3 regions of the Ruminococcus sp. AF20-12LB genome follow, and region 3 is predicted to be linked to each of the others. Evidence: predicted binding sites of a transcription regulator. Region 3 holds the regulator's gene; each other region holds the start of a gene.
The links. Region 3 encodes LexA, which represses DNA repair genes until DNA is damaged. Its sites were predicted from a motif close to CNAACANNTGTTNG; they were not measured.
Positions count from the first base shown of each region.

Region 1: DWX61_RS06660 (DUF6560 family protein) is a predicted target of LexA. The motif match lies at 2,210-2,223, and genes of this name have one in related genera.
Region 2: uvrB (excinuclease ABC subunit UvrB) is a predicted target of LexA. The motif match lies at 2,287-2,300, and genes of this name have one in related genera.

Region 1 is NZ_QUGH01000004.1:118,271-123,023, reverse strand. Features, by position in the region: gene DWX61_RS06670 (plasmid recombination protein) at 1-681, opposite strand, end outside; gene DWX61_RS06665 (hypothetical protein) at 1,166-1,549, opposite strand; gene DWX61_RS06660 (DUF6560 family protein) at 1,611-2,180, opposite strand; gene DWX61_RS06655 (hypothetical protein) at 2,547-2,993, opposite strand; gene DWX61_RS06650 (hypothetical protein) at 3,022-3,402, opposite strand; gene DWX61_RS06645 (hypothetical protein) at 3,692-4,441, opposite strand; gene DWX61_RS06640 (DUF6560 family protein) at 4,728-4,753, opposite strand, start outside.
Region 2 is NZ_QUGH01000003.1:110,001-114,753, forward strand. Features, by position in the region: gene uvrB (excinuclease ABC subunit UvrB) at 168-2,156, opposite strand; gene DWX61_RS04875 (hypothetical protein) at 2,323-2,550, opposite strand; gene DWX61_RS04880 (DUF3990 domain-containing protein) at 2,540-3,031, opposite strand; gene DWX61_RS04885 (DUF3791 domain-containing protein) at 3,028-3,246, opposite strand; gene DWX61_RS04890 (nucleotidyltransferase domain-containing protein) at 3,564-3,905, opposite strand; gene DWX61_RS04895 (amidohydrolase) at 4,160-4,753, opposite strand, start outside.
Region 3 is NZ_QUGH01000005.1:94,874-99,626, forward strand. Features, by position in the region: gene DWX61_RS08135 (biotin/lipoyl attachment domain-containing protein) at 1-908, opposite strand, end outside; gene lexA (transcriptional repressor LexA) at 1,123-1,743, shown strand; gene rsfS (ribosome silencing factor) at 1,916-2,281, opposite strand; gene yqeK (bis(5'-nucleosyl)-tetraphosphatase (symmetrical) YqeK) at 2,288-2,902, opposite strand; gene nadD (nicotinate-nucleotide adenylyltransferase) at 2,889-3,530, opposite strand; gene yhbY (ribosome assembly RNA-binding protein YhbY) at 3,547-3,837, opposite strand; gene obgE (GTPase ObgE) at 3,850-4,753, opposite strand, start outside.

The DNA of each region.
Region 1 (4,753 bases), on a different contig from region 3:
CTTTTTCGCCACATCAAACAGCAGCACTCGGCAAGCTGAATCGAAAGTCATCTTGCGGTTATTTTTTCTTCCGACAGGCTTCTCCGGTTCCGGCAGTTCAAACCCCAGTGCTTCCAAAGCCTTTTCCTGCTGTGGGGCAATCTCCCCATATTGATTTTCACAGTCGAACACATGACGCTCGTGAATATGAGGGGTGCTTTCATCCAAGTGCAGCGCCCAATTCAGGATATGGACATGAGAGCCGAAACGCTCATTTACGATTTCCATAAATTCTGTGACGATCTCAATGAGCAATTCCGGCGGAACATGATTATCAAGCGTTCCAATCTGATAGACCGTTTCCTCTGGACAGGTCTTTTTGCTTTTGAGCAAATCTCCGGTTTCCTTATTCCTTTCAGGGTGTCTGTTCTTCACATTTCTTTCGTTCTGTCCTGTCACAAAATCACGATACCGCTGATGATAAAAAAGCTGTTCCACATCTTCAAAAGTGGCAGACAGCTCATTTTCCTTTTCGGGATTTTTGAAATTGCGGAAGCCATTGTAACAGTCCCAATAGAGATTTTGTTTGGCTCGTTCTTCATCAATGTGTTCGCTGTTGGCAATGTCAAAACTGCGGTCATTGTGCTTCGGATTATAAACGCCATTCTTTCCGGCTCGTCCATTGTGTCTTGTTAATTTCACATGAGTTCCTCCTTTTCTTTTTGATTTCCCCGACAGGGGAGAAGGGCAGCGAAGCTGATTCCTTGCGGCTTTCTGCGTCAAGTAATACCCAGTACTAAGTGGCGAAACGCCACTTAACTGGGCAAGGCTGCCGCCCTTGACCTGCACAGGGATATTGCATTCCCTGTACCCATGCACAAAGGGTTGCACCCTCCGTACTCCCGCCCGAACAAACTGACTTCGCCCCGTCCCAAGCTCCGTCAGTTCCTTCGGTTTTACAAAACAGTCCACCGGACTATTTTGCAAAAAGAAAAACCGACGCATGATCGCTTTACGCTCAATACATCGGTTTCTTCATCTGACCTTAACGTTCATATTCAGTTGTGGCAGATTACGGATAATCTGCAAATGGATAAACAAAAACGACCAACTATGTAGCTGATCGTCCTTGCGTGGTTGCCTTAAAAAGTAGTTGATAAACACCCTACTCTTGAAAAGCTCGTTGTCATTTACATCTATTATTTTTGAATAGAAAAATTCCTTTATAGATGATAAAAGGAATTGAACCGATTACTCCAGCAAGTGTATAAATCGGGAAAGTAACAAATCCAATTATAATTTTAGGTGCGATAGGAGTTAGCCATTTCTTAACTAAACCACTATAAAAAATCAAACCTGTTGGTATTCCAGCAAAAAGCAATCCAAAAGAAAGAATACTTCTTGTAAATCCTAATGGTTCAGGAACAGACATATTTTGACTTGTCCAAAACGCAATGTACTCAGGGTCACTAAGTTGATTCATTTGATTAAGTGCTACAAAATAACCAAGTACACAACCAATAATTAAAAATAAACATATAAGCAATATTTGTTTCAACTCTTTTTTCATATTTCATCTTCCTTTACGGTCATATTCAGTTGTCTAACATCGTACTGTTATAAAATCTATGTCATTTACGATTTTTCTTATGCTGATTTGCCCAGTAAGATTTTACAGGGATTCTTCTTCTTTTTATGTCCTCCATAAATTCTTCTTTGTCAATATTACTATCAATGGTAAATAATTTTTCTCCATTTACATATACACGCATAGAACCTTTCCTTCTCTCGCAATAGGTAATATCTTCAAAGTGAAAAGTTCTCTTTCTGCCAAAAGTTGAACGCCATGTGATTTCATCTTCATCCACTTCCAGTTTCCACATAATCATATTCAATGAGCCTATAAAAAACACAACAAATGCAATGCCAAATACCAAGGGAGGAAATATATCATCCTGTTGGATAGCACTTGCTACAGTACAACCTCCTGTAAATAAAATTCCAAAAACAAATATAATAGTCAATGTTTTCTCTGTTTTTATTGTATAATGCGTTCTAATTATTCCCTTTTTCTGTTCTTCCTCTCGTTCTTTAGCTCTCTTTTGTTGAAGATTTACAAGATATTTCAAAAGAAGAAGTACAACTAAATAGGGGCCTATTTGTGTAATTATATTCAAACACATTCGTAAAAAATCATTCATTTTTTGCCCCCCATAGTTCCAGCTATATAAAAATGATTGTTTGAAATCGAGTATTAAAAACCTCAATTTTTCATATCTCATTATACTTCATCAACTTAAAGAATGGAAGAAAAAATTTTGTGTACAGAGTTCCTGTTCAAGCCTTGTAACTCACATTTCTGCAAAATCCATAGTCCCCGATACTTTCCTCACGGGTGATATACAGTCGGAATTCTGTCAGCTCATGAAATAAGAAAAACCGACGCATGATCGCTTTACGCTCAATACATCGGTTTCTTTATCTGACCTTGACGGTCATATTCAGTTGTGGCAGATTACAGGTAATCTACAAATTTCCCAAAACAAAATAGGATATTTATTTTTATTCTATTCAACTACATACCCATATTCTGTGTGTGGTAAATACCTTACAGTTATCTTATCTCCTAAATCGCTACCTGTTCCCCAATATTTTAATGAATGTTCTTCTCCAGTTTTCTCATCTCTAATATGTATTCTTCTTTCACTATTAGAGTTTTCTCCTGACATTGCACCTTGTGTAACTTCTCCGGTAACTTCAACTAAATTGTTAGATAGTAAATAAGGTATATCCAAGCAACAAGGAACAGTTATAAATATACCGAGAATCAATAACCCAACAACTGCCATCACATTGATTATTTTTTCCCATTTTTGATATTTTATTTTTTCTTCTTCATTGACAGCCTTTCGTTTTATAAACTTCCCATTTTTCTTTCTATGCAAAACATACATAATTAAGACTATAAATGATACTATAATCACTCCAAAAGTTCTAAACATCAATAATGCCATAAATTTGTACTCCTTTCAAAGCGACACGCTATTTATTAACAGCTTTATCAGCTAATCTTTTATCTCCCCATGGCGTTTTCAGCATAGGCTCATTATCAATAATTCCTGCTCTTAAAATTTCAAGGGGTTTTTCTAATTGTAAGATGTTTTTATTATCTATAATAATAGCAGTTTGAAATTCCTCAAAACTTTCAAAAACTCTGTCTTGAAATATAAAAGATATATTTTCTTTACATTCCTCTGCGTTAGCAGGTAAAACACAGGAACCCATCACATATTTTTTCTCATTATAGGAAAACTCAATAAGAGTAAAAGCCATATCATTATCATAATCAGACTTGATAATTTCCATTAGATCTTTTGCTTCAATAATGAGCGTTGGCTTTTCATTTTTCTTAAAACCAAACATGAATAACACCTCCAAGAATTAACTTTATCTTATTTTTCATTATACTTCATCAACTTAACGAATGGAAGAAAAAATTTGTGTGCAGAGTTCCTGTTCAAGCCTTGTAACGCGCATTTATGCAAAATCCATAGTCCCCGATACTTTCCTCACGGGTGATATACAGTCGGAATTCTGTCAGCTCATGAAATAAGAAAAACCGACGCATGATCGCTTTACGCTCAATACATCGGTTTCTTCATCTGACCTTGACGGTCATATTCAGTTGTGGCAGATTAGCCAATTTGAAAAATTACTCTGGCACATCTACTGAGTAGCTCAGACAATCGCCTCTTTTATTGCTTTTCAAATCGTTATAATACCACATATACATCGTTTTACCATATTCTTCATATTCTATAATCCCATCTGGCTTTTGACCTTCTACTTCTAATGAGTAAATTTCTTTATCATGTGCATAGCCAAAAACGAATCTGGTATCCGGATAATTTGGATTTAAGTCTTGTTGAATATCACTTATTGTTAAAGATAAATGGATAAATTTTTTGAAGTCTCCCCCATAAGTGGTATCTGGTGTAGTGGTAGCTGGTGTAGCATTTACAAACGCATATTGTGTACTTTCATTTTCTATCTTTTTTTTGCAGCGTGCAATCACAAAACCTTGAACGGGATCGTTATCACTTCCTGCCCGATAGAAAATAGTATCATACTGTTTGCCATTCCATATATGCAATATTTCATCAACATGATTAAGAAAATCTTCTGGAACAGAAAATTCTTCATTTTCAGCATTCAAAGGAGAATTCAAAATAGCTTCTTCGACAGAACTATAATATATGAGTTCAGAATCCTTTTTATCGTAATCACTCAAATTGAATTCGACATATGCATTGTCTTTATTGTCATCTTCCGGAACATAAGTATAACGACCATTTTCAATATGGTCATCATAATCAACAAACAGTCCAATACATATCAGCGCTGCAAAAATCAAAAAAACTATTCCTACAATGATTAGCAATATTTTCAAAAATTTTTTCATACAAAAGTCCACCTTCTTGCTTCATTTCAGTAAATTATATCATACCGATATGAACAATTCAATTCACGCTCTATCAAGTAGTTTTTTACTTACCTATAACGCACATTTCCGCAAAATCCATAGTCTCCGATACTTTCCTCACAGGCGATATACAGTCGGAATTCTGTCAGCTCATGAAATAAGAAAAACCGACGCATGATCGCTTTACGCTCAATACATCGGTTTCTTCATCCGACTTTGACGGTCATATTCAGTTGTCTAACATCGTACTGTTATAAAATCTATGTCATTTACGATTCTTCTTATGCTGAT
Region 2 (4,753 bases), on a different contig from region 3:
TTTTTTCGAAGGAGGGATCGCTATGAAAAAATGGAAAAAAATCCTGATAAAAATTCTTCCCAAAAGCTCAGGCAAATACCCTTAACTCACTTCTCTATTTAATTATTCCATAGAAATGCCCCTGACGCTGACAGCCAGGGGCATTGTATCGTCAGCTGCTTTGCAGCCTATTCCGTTAATTCTTCCAGATTCTTTTTTAATTCGAGCATCTTGTCTCTCAGCTCTGCAGCCTGCTCAAAATTCAGGTCTGCTGCAGCAGCACGCATCTGCTTCTCTACCTGGGCGATTACCTTCGTCAGTTCTTTGCGGTTCATGGATTCCGGATCCTTCTTAAGCTTCACTTCTGTCTCTGCCACCTTCTTCGAGACAGCGATCAGATCACGGACTGCCTTCTTGATCGTAGTCGGAGTGATGCCATGCTCTCTGTTGTAAGCCTCCTGTATCGCTCTCCTTCTTTCAGTCTCCGAGATTGCTTTTTCCATGGATTCTGTCATGTTATCCGCATACATGATCACATGTCCTTCGCTGTTCCGGGCAGCACGACCGATAGTCTGTACCAGAGATGTTTCAGAACGAAGGAAGCCTTCCTTATCTGCATCCAGGATCGCTACCAGCGTGATCTCCGGAATATCCAGCCCTTCTCGCAGAAGGTTGATACCGACCAGCACATCAAACACATCCAGGCGCATATCTCGGATGATCTCCGCACGTTCCAGAGTGTCAATGTCTGAATGGAGGTATCGGACACGGATTCCCAGATCTTTCATATAATCGGTAAGGTCTTCTGCCATACGTTTGGTCAGGGTCGTGATCAGGACTTTGTTTTTCTTTTCAATTTCCTTATTTACTTCCGCTACAAGATCATCGATCTGTCCTTCGATCGGACGCACCTCCACCTTCGGATCAAGAAGCCCTGTAGGACGGATGATCTGCTCTGCACGGAGAAGCTCATGGTCATATTCATATTCTCCCGGTGTCGCAGATACAAACATTACCTGGTCAAGCTTGTTCTCGAATTCATCAAAGCTCAATGGACGGTTGTCCTTGGCAGATGGAAGTCGGAAGCCGTAATCTACCAGGGTCTGTTTACGGCTCTGATCACCGGCATACATACCGCCCACCTGAGGAACTGTTTTGTGAGACTCATCTATAATAAGTAAAAAATCATCTCCGAAATAGTCCATCAGCGTATACGGCGGCTGGCCCGGAGCCAGTCCTGTAAGATGTCTGGAATAGTTCTCGATTCCGGAACAGAAACCGGTTTCCTTCATCATTTCCACGTCAAAGTTGGTACGCTCTGCAATTCGCTGAGCCTCGATCAGCTTGTCCTCACTTTTGAAATATCCCACCTGCTGCTTCATTTCTTCCAGGATTGCATCTGCCGCACGGCGGATCTGCTCCTGTGGTACTACATAATGAGACGCCGGAAAAATAGCCGCATGGCTTTCCACGCTTTTGATCTCACCGGTAAGCACATCGATATCTGTGATCCGCTCAATCTCATCTCCGAAAAATTCCACACGCACTGCCCTGTCCGTGGAGTTTGCCGGAAAGATCTCCAGTACATCTCCCCGGACACGAAAGGTTCCTCTGTGGAAATCCATCTCATTTCTTGTATACTGAATGTCGATCAGCTGTTTGATAACCTCATCACGATCCTTCTCCATTCCTGGGCGAAGAGAGATCATCATGTCAAAAAATTCCTGCGGCGCACCCAATCCGTAGATACAGGAGACAGAAGAGACCACGATCACATCCTTCCGTTCACATAAGGCTGCTGTGGCAGACAGGCGGAGCTTATCGATCTCATCGTTAGTGGACGCATCCTTGGCAATGTAGGTGTCTGTTGACGGGACGTAAGCCTCTGGCTGATAGTAATCGTAGTAGGAGACAAAGTATTCCACTGCGTTCTCAGGGAAGAATTCCTTGAACTCTCCGTAGAGCTGTGCAGCCAGTGTTTTATTGTGCGCAAGTACCAAAGTTGGCTTGTTTAACTTGGCGATAACATTCGCCATGGTGAATGTCTTACCGGAGCCTGTGACACCAAGCAAAGTCTCGAACTGGTTGCCTTCTTTAAAGCCCTTGACCAGTTTCTCAATTGCCTGAGGCTGGTCGCCTGTTGGTTTGTATTCGGAGTGTAATTTGAAATGATCCATACGTTTCTCCTTGTTATTCTGAAATTTGTGGATATGTAAATACTGCCTGTTACTACATGTAAAAAAAGTGTTTTTATCTTTATTATTCTTGCTTTTACAGTATATCATTCAGAGTAAAAAAAGTACAGAACAAGCGAATGTTTGTTCTGTACTTTTCATTATTAATTTATCCAAAAAGCTCCGGCTCATTCTCAATCAAATCTTCTGCCAGATATTTTGCATCCATATTTTCTATTCCATAACTGTCATTTGAAATTTGTTCAGCAAGTTTACTGGAATAATAAATATCAAATGCCTTTCGCAAATCAATCCCTTTCATTTCTGAAATTGCATTGATAATATCATTTTCCAAATTTTGCTTATAAACTTCTTCCAATTGCTTCTTATCTACCATTGTTTTCCACCTCATATGCTCTTTTAAAAGCGATCACTCGATTCAGTGTTTCCTGATTTACAATACAGATTTGATTATTCATCTTATAGTATCTCAATTCATCTAAAACTTTTTCCTTATCCCATAATCCTCTAAAATACATATCTACAGTCTTAAACACGTCATCATCCGCAACATTTCCTATAATAATGTCATATTCTTTATTTAACGGCTGTCCTTTTCTACATGCACATACAAAATCAAGCCATTTCTCATTTTCTTTTTCAAAAGATAATACCTTAAAATCATCCCATTCTTCAGATAATTCATAAACATTAACTATTGCAGCCTTTTCCTGTCTCATGCCCTTTCGGACTGCCCATTTCTTTGCCTGATTTTCGAAAGTTGTAATATAAAATCCCCGGCCAAAATCCAGATACTTTTTCGAATGTACTACGTCCGGACTTTTTATAATTTCTGTTGATCCATGATATACGATCATACATTAACTCCTTTTTCTCTCACATAATCGGTAATATCTTCTACCAAATATTCCTTTCCCTGTGTATGAAGAACATCGTAACATTTAATAATATAGTTATCCAAAATTCCGGTTGAATTTAATATTTTATACACTTTGGCTGGAGACATCTTCCACTTATCCGCAAGACTATACAGCATGAATATTGAAAAGCTCAATTCTTTTTTCTCACACATAATCACCACCAACCTTTCCGTCATATTTATATTTAGATTATAACAAGTATTTTATGTTCATACACTATATTTTTCATTATTCAAAAAAAGCAGGCAATGAAAAGTCACAAAATCTCTTCAGTCACCCGCTTTTCACCCATACTCTCGCCACTACCACTTCCACGATATTGGATGTTCAACCACCCACATACCCAAAATACAACTATTGGTTCTCTTTATAATCTTCAATATAAAAATAATGTTCTTGCTGTTTTCAGATCATTTCAGCTGTTTTCAGGCGATGCAACGACAGATCCCGTCTAGTACCGATTTCCTGATTATGCTGCTCCATACAAAACTACCCCTTCTTTATGAATATTGGAATAAAATGGATAGTTCACAATCCACTTGTTAAAATGCGCTTCACTTTTTGCAATGGGCTTTATATCCGTGTCATGATCCATATTAAAGTCGTAGGTCATGTACGAGAGCTGTTGTGCATATGCCTTTAATTCCATATCTGATATATCCACCAGGATCATAATGTCTACATCAGAATCCGGGCGGAAGTCCCCCCTTGCATAAGAACCATAAAGGATTATCTGGCGTACATGGGAACCATAAATCTTCTTGACCGCTTCCACATACTGTTTAATTAAATCCTGCATAATCTTTGGCATACATCATCACCTCATTTTCTGCTGATAATACTATAAGTTTCTCAATTCACAAATCTTTCTTCTTGATTTTATTATAACCAGTTTACCTTCGTTTCTCAATCAATATTTTCCATGTAACAATGTTCCTGCTTTCTTCGACGAATTTTGTTCACTGTTATGGTATACATCTTGTTCTATATTTTTACTGAAATCAAAAAAAGCAGAGCCTGCTCCACTCAGACTCTGCCTCTCACTTTTTTCTTTTTATACTGCCGTTATTCTTCTACTTCTCTCTCATAAACGATCTCACCGCCAAGAACTGTCATATCCACTTTCGTGGTCTTGATCTCATCCGGGTCGATCTCATAGATATCCTTCTCGATAACTACGAAGTCCGCATTTTTACCCACTTCGATGGTTCCGTTCTCTTCTTCTGTATAGGAAGCGTAAGCTGCGTTTTTTGTAAAAAGCTTCACCGCTTCATCTACGGACATTTTTTCGGACGGGATCCATCCTTCCTCAGGCTGGCCCTTTATATTTTTGCGGGTGACTGCAAAATAAATATTCTCCATGGCATCAAAGCTTACCACAGGAGCATCCGAACCGCCGGATGCATGGATTCCCATATCCAGCATGCTCTTCCATGCATACACCTTATCCATACGGTGTGCACCGATGGCAGGTTCCACTGTGTTCATATCCAGATCGATAAATACCGGTTGAATATATGCCAGAAGATCCTGGTCTTTCATCCCCTGCAAAATACGCGGATTGGTGATCTGGCAATGCACGATACCATGTCTTCCCTTTTTGTTATCCTTCCGGTAAGGAGATTTCGCAGCTGCCTCAATGACCATATCCATGGCACG
Region 3 (4,753 bases):
CCCTTATTAAAATCGATCTTGCCATATTTAGCCCCATCGATCTCCATGATCGAAAAGTCTCCTGTCTGCGTCAGATCATCTTTCAGGAACTTGACGCGGATCGATGTACGCTCCTTCAGATTAGCAGCCTGCTTCTCACTTAAAGGGATCAAAAGACTCCAGCGTTCATCTGTAATGATCGTATAAATATCATCTCCGGCCTTTATCTGTCCATCTGTTTTCAGATCCGTTTCCTGATAGGAATTCTGATCAAAATCAGCTGCTGTGACATTATCAACGGTTTTTGTTTCGTAGCCATCTGTAGAATACAGGATGACCCCGTCTGTCTGCGCACGGCGGATATTCGGATCACTGGAAACTATTGTTGTAACTGTGGCTTCTTCTCCATCTTCAGACGTCGTACTTGCAGAAGAAGCTCCCGAACTATCTGAAGCATACTGAAGGATGCTTCCATTGAGCTGATATTTAAAACTATAGGTACTGTTAAATTTGCTGGGATCAAATCCTTTGGAAAAGCTTTGCATATTACTGCGTATATCCGCCAGTTCCTCTCTGCTCAGAGAGGTTACATTGTCTGCAGATCTTGAGCTGTTCAGGCTGTAAACAGCACCGTTGGCATTGATCTTGGTACCTTCCCTTGCGTAATATGTAACGTAACCGCCTGCATCTGCCTGCACTACGTTCTCTGTCATGATCGCCAGCCCTGTGTATGTCTCATTCATGGATAACGGACCGGAGGGAACCTGATAAGATTCCATATGAGAAGCTGTAAGATAAAGAATCACACTAAAGATCATATAGATAAAAATTGCTCCGAACATTACAGTTCCAATGTTCAGACCAAAAATTTTACGAAGCTTTGCTAAGAATCCCGGAGTTTTTCCGGAATGTACTTTATTGTCCGGCAAATGAATGCCTCCTTTACATCGTTCATCTCTTAAAGTTCGTTTTATTGTAACATTTTATTTAAATGAATACAAGCTTTAAAACGTGCGAACATACTTTCCGAATATCCGTTTGCTATTTTTTCAAAAGTATGTTATACTATTTAAAATATAATTTCGTGATGCTGTCATATTATGGTCGACAGCAGATAAAATCAACCCAGGGAGGTAAGTACACATGACATATGGCAGAATCAGTAAAAAGCAGCAGGAAATACTGGATTATATGAAAAACGAGATCCTTAACAGAGGTTTCCCGCCCTCCGTCCGTGAAATCTGTGAAGCAGTAAACCTGAAATCCACATCTTCCGTTCACTCCCATCTGGAAGCTCTGGAAAAAAACGGATATATCCGCAGAGATGCCACCAAGCCCCGTGCGATCGAGATCATTGATGATAATTTCAATCTGGTCCGCCGCGAGGTTGTCAATGTTCCTCTTGTAGGCACTGTTGCTGCCGGACAGCCGATCCTGGCAGTGGAAAATATCGATGCTTACTTTCCGATCCCGGCTGAATATATGCCCAATGAACAAAGTTTCATGCTGACTGTCAAAGGCGACAGTATGATCAATGCAGGTATTTTTGATGGAGATCAGGTTCTTGTAAAGCAGCAGGCAACAGCAGAAAACGGCGACATGGTGGTTGCTCTGATCGATGATTCTGCAACAGTTAAGACCTTCTACAAAGAAAATGGTTATTATCGACTTCAGCCGGAGAACGACAATATGGAACCGATCATCATTACCGGTAATCTGCAGATTCTCGGCAAAGTATTTGGTGTATTTCGTTTCTTTTCATGAAAGCATAAACAACTGATCCCAATGTAATGTGATCTAAAAAGAGAGATATCTTTAAGGTGGCTGTACCGCCCCACAAAGGTATCTCTCTTTTCTTTTTCAGCAGAAAACTTCTGCTTTTTGATTTCCTTTTTAGTTTACATAATATTTTTACAGTAAACCAATATAACGAATTTTACTCATTCTCACCAAGAAATTCTTCCGTATCAAGAATCTTGCCGTCTCTCCAGATTCTCTCAAGATCGTAGAAAAGTCTGTTTTCCTCATCAAAGATATGGATGATCATATCACCGTAATCCATGAGGACCCAGCTGGAGTTTCTGGTTCCCTCGATCTGTTTTGCTTCATATCCGGCACGGCCAAGCATTTCATCTGCATTGTCAACCATTGCCTGTACCTGATTCTGGTTGGAAGCACTTGCGATCACAAAATAATCTGCGATCACGGAAACCTCATGGATATCAATGATCTTGATATCCTTTGCTTTTTTATCATCCAGTGCCTTGCAGGCGATCCGGACCATCTCTTTTTCGATACTCATAGAATTTTAATCCTCCTGTCTGTTGGCTGCATCCTGCATTTTTCTGTCATGGAGTTCTTTATAATAAACATAAGCATCCCTGGTCGTACTGTCGATTTCCTTGGGATTTTCCTCCAGATATTCCAGTGTATCCTTTAAAATCTCATACATACACTCATCCAGATCTTCAAAAGCAATCTTTCGCACCTTCGCAAGATTCGGAGCTTTGTCACGCATTGGTTCAATATAGTCTGAAATATATACGATCTTCTCAAGAAGGCTCATTCCCGGTCTTCCTGTTGTATGATAAGTGATCGCTGTCAGGATCTCTTCGTCTTTAATATCATATTTACTGCTGGCCACATAAGCCCCCAGTTTGGCATGAAGAAGAAACGGATGATCCTTTTCAAAATCTGATACCGGAATATCATGCTGGCTGCACAGCTTCAGTTTCTTTTTATTAGGAATACACTTTGCACTGTCATGAAGAAGTCCTGCAGCCTGTGCATCCTCCAGATCATAATCATAAACCATGGCAAGCGCAGCACAAGTGTACATAACCCCCATTGTATGCTCAAATCTGGCCTCATCCAGATATTTGGAAAGTTTCTTTTTTATTTTGATAAAATCATATTTTCCCATCTGAATCATTTCCTTTATAGATATCATTTTTCTCGATATAGGAAATCACAGGCTGGGGAACATAGTAGCGGAGACTCTGCCCGCTTTCATGCCAGGAACGGAGCAGTTCACTGGAAACATCAATATTCATGGTATCCAGTCGAATAAAATTCCCGTTATACTTCTGTGACAGAAGTTGCATCTGCTGATCAAGTTCCTTCAATGGAGTATGATCTCTGGTTGCCACTACCAGTACTGCTTCATGACAAATGCGTTCCGGTTCCATCCAGGTATCAAAATTAAAAAGCGAATCTGCACCGATGATAAAATAATACTCTGTGTCCGGATTCGCTTTATTCAGCTGTTCCAGAGTCCGGTAAGTATACGTATAACCTTCCTCATGCATCTCGATCAGAGACAGCTCAAAGTGAGGATTATCCTCTATGGCAAGACGGACCATTTCCGCACGCTGTTCATCAGTCGCTCTGCCCTTACGGTTCCGTTTATGAGGTGGATTTCCGCAGGGCATAAACAAAACCTTATCAAGTTCAAGCTGTTCATAGGCTTTTTCTCCCAGGATCAAATGCCCCATATGAATGGGATCAAAAGTACCACCCATGATTCCTATTTTCTTTGTTGCTTTGCTCATTTATAACCTCCCGAGATTAGGGAAGAATGATTTTTTTCTTGTCCTTTTTACCTTCTCTGTAGAGAACGATCTTTTTACCGATCACCTGTACTACCTGAGATCTTGTTCTCTCTGCAAGAACCTGTGCCATTTCACGCGGATCCTCCAGACAGTTCTGAAGAACGCTGATCTTGATCAGCTCTCTTGCTGCAAGAGCTTCCTCAACAGCAGCGGTATTTTCAGGAGTAAGACCACCCTTGCCAAGCTGAAGGATCGGATCCATTGTCATGGCAAGGCCTTTTAAATATGCTCTCTGCTTACTTGTCATTGTCATACCTCTTTATTTATAATAATCAAAATCAAAGCCATACATACGAACCGTATCACCTTCCTGGATACCGGCTTTCTCCAGTTCCTCCAGGATACCGCCCTCTTTCAGGAATTTCTGGAAGAAAGCAAAGCCCTTCTCGGAATCCAGATTTGTATAGCCAAGCATTTTTTCAATCTTAGGACCTTCCACAAGGAATACTTCCGGATCTTCTTCGCTGCGCTCCACAGTAAATGGAAGATTTTCATTTACAAGAACATCTTCCGGGAAGAATTCCTGTTCAAACACTACCGGTTTCATCGGGCTCTTATCCAGAAGCTCTTTCACATGGAAAAGAAGCTCTCTGACACCCTGTCCAGTAACAGCTGAAATCGGATAAACGGAAATACCCTGCGGTTCAAACTCTGCTTTCAGCCGATCGATGGGGCTTTCTTCTCCATCGTCAAAAATACAGTCGATCTTGTTGGCTGCGATAACCTGCGGTCTTGCCGCAATTTCCGGATTGTAAGCTTCCAGCTCTTTATTGATCTTGTGGATATCCTCTACCGGATCACGACCTTCTACGGAAGCTGCATCTACAATATGGATGATAACCCGTGTACGCTCAATATGACGGAGGAATTCATGTCCAAGCCCTACACCTTCCGATGCACCCTCGATCAGTCCCGGGATATCAGCGATAACAAAGCCGCCGTTATCAGTATCTACAACTCCAAGATTAGGACTCAACGTTGTAAAATGATAGTTGGCGATCTTCGGCTGTGCATTTGTCACACGGGAAAGAAAGGTAGATTTACCAACATTCGGAAATCCTACCAGACCAACATCCGCGATCACTTTAAGTTCAAGGAGAACCTCAAGTTCCTGAGCCGGCTGTCCAGGCTGGGCATATTTCGGTACCTGCATGGTAGCTGTT